2 regions of the Paenibacillus sp. MMS20-IR301 genome follow, and region 2 is predicted to be linked to the other one. Evidence: predicted binding sites of a transcription regulator. Region 2 holds the regulator's gene; the other holds the start of a gene.
The links. The regulator LexA, encoded in region 2, represses DNA repair genes until DNA is damaged. The targets are predictions, from matches to a motif close to CGAACATATGTTCG.
Positions count from the first base shown of each region.

Region 1: the regulator LexA is predicted to act here: its motif matches at 1,452-1,465, upstream of LOS79_RS22530 (YhjD family protein).

Region 1 is NZ_CP135275.1:5,280,062-5,283,203, reverse strand. It holds gene LOS79_RS22540 (glycosyltransferase family 4 protein) at 1-395, shown strand, start outside; gene LOS79_RS22535 (ASCH domain-containing protein) at 523-933, shown strand; gene LOS79_RS22530 (YhjD family protein) at 1,046-1,432, opposite strand; cyclic di-GMP riboswitch class I at 2,216-2,308, shown strand; gene LOS79_RS22525 (hypothetical protein) at 2,627-3,082, opposite strand.
Region 2 is NZ_CP135275.1:1,544,437-1,547,578, forward strand. It holds gene LOS79_RS06810 (hypothetical protein) at 1-288, shown strand, start outside; gene LOS79_RS06815 (L,D-transpeptidase) at 368-706, opposite strand; gene lexA (transcriptional repressor LexA) at 888-1,514, opposite strand; gene LOS79_RS06825 (cell division suppressor protein YneA) at 1,710-2,123, shown strand; gene LOS79_RS06830 (DUF896 domain-containing protein) at 2,234-2,437, shown strand; gene LOS79_RS06835 (hypothetical protein) at 2,492-3,019, shown strand; gene LOS79_RS06840 (HAD family hydrolase) at 3,052-3,142, shown strand, end outside.

The DNA of each region.
Region 1 (3,142 bases), 3.7 Mb from region 2:
GCCTGATTATGTATTCAAATATTCCGCATGAGCAGATGGCGGATTATTTCAGCATTATTGGTGATTCGGGAGGGCTGCTGTGTTCAACCTCCATCCTTGAAGGCTTTGGTTATGCTGTAGCTGAAGCGATGTTATGCCGCTGCCCTGTGCTGACTACAGATTCCGATGGTATACGCCGGCTTGTGATCGACGGCCGCACCGGGAGGATCTATCAGCGGGGACAGGTGGAGCAGGCTGTGGGAACGGCGCTGGCGTTAATGCGTAAGGATGGCAGAAGAGAATACATGCGGAGGAATGGGCAGGAGCATGTCGAAATGAATCTGTCACCGGATCTGTACGCAAATCGGCTGCTCGGCATGTACAGCAGCTTGTGTAAGGGGTATCCCATGAAATAACTCTGGAAATTTTACAAATTGGTATAGGATGTATAATATAAAATACAGCTAAGAAGTTATACACAGCGCGACTTCCCGGCACGGGAACTGCGCTTTTTGTTTGTACATAACAGGAGGTAAGGCGCGTATGAAATGTCTGACGATCCGCCAGCCGTGGGCAACCTTAATCGCGCTCGGAGAAAAGCAAATCGAAACCCGTTCCTGGCGTACCGCCTACAGAGGGGAGCTGGCTATCCACGCAGGAATACAGGTGGATAAGGAGATATGCAGGAGTGAGCCGTATCTGTCCGTCCTTGCCCGGCACGGCTATACGGCGGACAACCTGCCGGCAGGAAAGATCCTTGCCACCGGCCGTCTGGCGGATTGCTGCGAGGTTACATCCGATTTGGCCATGCAGGGCTGGCCCGGCGGGAACGAGTATGTATTTGGTGATTATGCGGAAGGGCGGTTTGCCTGGAAGCTTGAAGAGATAAGTCTGCTGGCTGAGCCGGTTTCCGCCAAGGGGCGGCTGGGGTTCTGGGAGTTTCCCGGAATTTAAGCAAATTTTTATCCGGCTATCAGCTTCTTTTCAGGTAGAGGATGTATATTGAGGTTACCAGACATCCCCCGGTGTAATATGGTACTTAAGGTCTTGCCGTTTACGGCGGGACCTATTTTTTTGCTAGCGGGACAAGAGGGCCTGCGGCTGTATCCAGACCCAGGTATCTGCGCATTTGCATAGTGGCCTCAACAGAAATCACGTCATCCAGCAGCAGTATCCGTTCATGGTAGCCTCTGCAGATAAATCTGACCTCGGCGCCGGCCGCCAGCCAGTTCTGTTCATAGATTCTAAGCCCGCGAGTCCGCATCTCGGCCCGTATAGCCCGCAGATCGGCACTGGCGGCATTGAGCGCTGAATGAAGGGCTTCCAGGTAAGGTGCGGGGGTGCGCAGCTCTAAGGATATTATAGAAGAATCATGTTCAAAGGCGGTTACAATGAACGGAATCAGTATATATAATTTCACCAGCAGATAGTCCCGGGCCTCTGCTCTCTGCATGAATAAATCACCTCCAAAGGGAACGTATATTCGTATATTAACCCGGAGTCCTTAAAATAATCAATGGTATTTATAAAATACATAGCGATAATGTGACATAATTCACAATAAAATCAGACGATATGATTTATATTAAAATCAAATAATAAATATTTTAAATAAATTTGAATTGAAGGAGAATGGCGATGAGTCATGAAGGAAATCTCCGCCGTGGTTTAGTATTCGGTCTGCTGTTTAGCATTCCACTCTGGGTCTCAATGATCGGCTGGATTCAATTGCTCTAAGCTGCTGCGATCTGCGTGCAGCTTTATCTATAAATGCTCTGGAAATGTCGATTAAAGGCTGCTGCGGGGAAGGGCCTTGGCGACAGTTTTTGCAGAGGCAGATTAACTTCGGGACAACGCGACTCCGGGGGGCCATTGAAGGGAACGGTTACTGTCCTAAGGGGGAGAGAAGCCGTTTCTTTTTTATTAATTGAAACAGGACTATTTTACTATGATGATATAACCCATTATGAGAACGTATGATCTTAATAATTAAATTGAATCTCGCTAAAACATTCGAAAAAGCGACTTTCTTTGCAAAGGGTTTGTAGAATGATAATGAAAAAAACCTTGAAAAATAAGGGTTTTTCGTGGAGTTTAAATTAATCTGAGGATGGATAATTAATTGGAAATATATTGACATGATCTGGCCGAGCGCATACACTGAAATTGGTTCTGAAGTAGTGGAAGAATAGAATTTGTCTTGTTTGTACATAAGCTCAAATTAATTTCATATGATCATGTATAAACGCAAACCGATTCGAAAGAGCGGGACGCAAAGTCAGGAATCTAATGCCGCTTTAGCACAGGCTATGGTCGTCCGGCCACCGTGAAGTTAACCCTTCGTGGCGGTCTTTTTGTTGTTATAGCATGGCGACAGTTTCATAGAATAGCTGAATAGGAGGTGTAGATTATTGAGAAAAAGAGTGAGTAAGACGGCCGTCTTTCTGTTGACGGGCGTTTTGACAGTGAGCAGCGCCTTCAGCTGGGGCTGGGATGCAGAAGCGGCTTCAAACAAGCCATTTGTCCCTATACCCGCGTTAGAGGCTGCAGGCGGAGTGAACGCTTTGATCTTTAGGGATTTCAAGCAAACACTGGATCTGAATGAGCGGAATATTGCAGTTGGCAGCGATATATCGCGGAGTGAAGATTATACAGCTGCGCAATCCTCGAATGAGCAGGCTGCTAATGACTTTGTCACACTGACAATACGTCCAACAACGAAACCGACGGCAACTCCAAAGTGCACACCGACGCCGAAGCCGACGGCAACACCAACAGCGACACCGAAGCCGACAGCTACACCAACGGCGACACCGAAGCCGACAACTACACCAACGGCAACGCCGAAGCCAACAGCAACCCCAACGGCGACACCAAAGCCGACAGCTACACCAACGGCGACACCGAAGCCGACAGCGACACCGAAGCCGACAGCAACACCAACGGCGACACCGAAGCCGACAGCGACACCAACGGCAACGCCGAAGCCAACGGCGACACCGAAGTGTACACCAAAACCGACACCGACAGTCAAACCTACATCAACGCCGAAGCCGACAGCAACACCAACGGCGACACCGAAGCCGAACACCAACGGCAACACCAACGGCGACACCAAGCCAACAGCGACACCGAAGCCGACAGCGACACCAACGGCGACACC
Region 2 (3,142 bases):
GAAATCACCAATTGGGTGGACCGGCTGCTGAAAAATGTGCCTCATTTGTTCTATTTCCTCAGCAGGGAGAATTATGCGATGCGGATCGCCTTCTTCTGTTTGTCGGAGGTCGTGGGCCGATCCGGTGTTGAAGTGTCCATTACTAAGGAACAAGGGCGCCGGCTGATTGAGAAGGTGACTAAAAGCGCAGTGCTGTATGCCAAAAAAATGAAAGTGTCCCCAGCCGGGCAATGGAAGCTTGCGGAGGATATTCTGGACGAGCTGGGTTATGGCCAGACCCTTCAGTAGATTCAGTAGAATACGAACAAGAACCCCTGTGAGGATGTAAGAAGTCACAGGGGTTCAGCGTTCTTAGGAAGCTGCGAGGCTACTCTCTGATGGTTACACGGGTACCGATTGGGATGATCGCTGCCAGGGCGACTACATCTTCATTATACATGCGGATACAGCCATGTGAGACCATATGGCCGATTGATGCCGGATCATTGGTACCGTGAATTCCGTAATGCGGCTTGGACAGACCCATCCAGAATGCACCGAAGGGTCCGCCGGGATTAGGCTGCTTGTTAATAATCGTATACTCCCCGACCGGTGAAAGTGTCAGCATTCTGCCGATTCCGACCGGGAAACCTCTGGTCACAGTGTCATTGTCAAGCAGGTATAACATACGCTGTGAAAGATCAACAATAATCCGGTAATTGGGCATTGCATTCAGCACTCCTTTGTAATCAGGATATGTGCGGAAGGCTTAACTAGTTCATCGGAAAAAGTGCCCAAAAACACCAATAGGAACATATGATCCCACTAGTGTTTTTGGGCACTTATCCTGAGACAGACAACAGGCTGCTTCGCTTAAAGCGGAGCAGCCTGTTCGTTAATGGGGAGTATTAATGAATATCGCGGAATAATCCGATAACTCTGCCCAGAATGGTTACGCGGTTAAGGCGGAGAGGCTCGTACGCCGGATTCTCCGGCTGCAGGCGGATATGATCACGTTCTTTGTAGAAGGTCTTAACAGTAGCCTCATCCTCTTCGGTCATAGCAACAACGATATCGCCGTTATCAGCAGTCTGCTGCTGGCGGACAATAACATAATCGCCATCCATAATTCCGGCATCGACCATGCTGTCCCCGAGGACAGAGAGCATGAATACCTTGTTATCTCCTACGTAGTGGGTAGGCAGCGGGAAGTAATCTTCAATATTCTCCGTAGCTGTAATGGGAATACCGGCAGTAACCTTGCCCACTACAGGGACGCGGGTAACGGTCTGGACGAATTGATGGACATTCTCTGAATCTTCCTGGCCGAGCAATTCAATAGCACGCGGTTTCGTAGGGTCGCGCCGGATCAGACCCTTCTTCTCCAGACGGTCCAGGTGACCGTGTACTGTAGAACTGGAAGCCAGGCCGACAGCCTCGCCAATTTCCCGGACGGACGGAGGATAACCCTTGCTGCGGACTTCGTTACGTATAAATTCCAGGATCGCCAGCTGGCGACTCGAAATCTTTGACATCGGAATCAACCCCATATACTATGTTTGGGAAAATTATAACATAGAACTGCCGTTCGTACAAACATAAGTTCTAAAAATCTTGTGAACCCAGTAAAAATAAAAGGGAACAATTGTTCGAAAAAACTATTGATCAAAACACATGTTCGTGTTATATTATTTTCGAAAGTAAGAACAAGTGTTTGGAGGATGATGATCATGTTAAAATACAGTACATATAACAGCATCTACAACGAGGATATCAAGGTGTCTGCTCCCGGGAATCCATCTATTTATAATCAAGTGTCCCAGCTTAGAGATCGGATGCTTAAACAGCTTACAGGACTTGCTTTGTTATTCCGCCGGATCAGCTTCATTAAGATTGCTCTTGTTCTAATGCTTGTAGTCTCCGGATTTACTGTTGTCGGGAATGTATTCGCAGGTTCTGTCAGCTCATTGAATCAGGAGAAGCGGGTTGTGGTTGAGCGCGGAGATACGTTATGGAGCATTGCTCTGGAGAACAAGCCTGATGATATGAAGACTGCTGTATATATAGAAGGAATAATGAAGAATAACGGGCTGGAGAACAGCAGAATTAAGGCCGGAGATATACTGACTGTGCCTGTGTATTAACAGATTAGATCATACAGTTAATAGACTCAGAGAGCTTTCAGGGAGTAGACCTTGACAAGCTCTTTTTCTCATGGCAAAGTTAGAATGAATTTAAAGGGGAGGGGAAAGTATTGAATATTGATGAATTGGTCGCCCGTATTAACGAATTAGCACGCAAACAGAAGGAAAGCGGCCTGAATGAGGAGGAACTGGCAGAACGTGCCAAGCTCCGTGAGATTTATCTGGGCAATATCCGGAAGAATTTCCGGGCACAGCTCGATACCATTGAAATTGTGGATGATCCGAGGCATGAAGAAGGCAACAACGGACATTAACTTTAAGTCTGCTGCCTTTTCATAGATAATACAGGATGACTAGGGGGAACTGACATGGCCCGTTCTTGGGAAAGAATGGTTCAACGCAACACCAGGCAAGTTAATCAGCAGCGGAAGAAGCAGGGGAAGGATTCTATTTATTCTTCGAATTCTAAGGCAGCGGCAAAGAGCATTGATATTTTTAAAGGCCGGAATATTGTATTCCCTGTAGTGCTGCTGGCACTGGGTATTATGTTCTGGGTGGTAGGCTCGATCGACGAAACTAAGGGAAGCGGAATTCTCGCCAACTGGCTTGGAGTAGTATTATACTTCCTGCTCGCCGCACTGCTCTTCTTCCGCCGTCCGTTCCTTAAGGTAGAACGTGCCCGTCTCTCTACTATTAAATACAACCGTGAGCGCTGGCTCACAGCGGCAGATATTGAGAAGATTATCGTATCGCGCAGTGTAGTTACCATTAAGCATAAAGCCAAACGCAAACAATGGATTTTCTCCAAGCTGATTAACCGTTATGATACCGCTTCGATGGCTGAACGCCTCGAGCAGTTCGGTAAGAACAATAACATCGAAGTAGTGCACGAGTAGTTAGAGAAACAGCATAGGGAGTGGGAGAACGAATGCCGGTAACCGCCGTATTATTTGACCTTGACGATACACTGCTATGGGATGACCGCAGCGTGGAAGAAGCATTCCGCAGCGCCTCCGAGG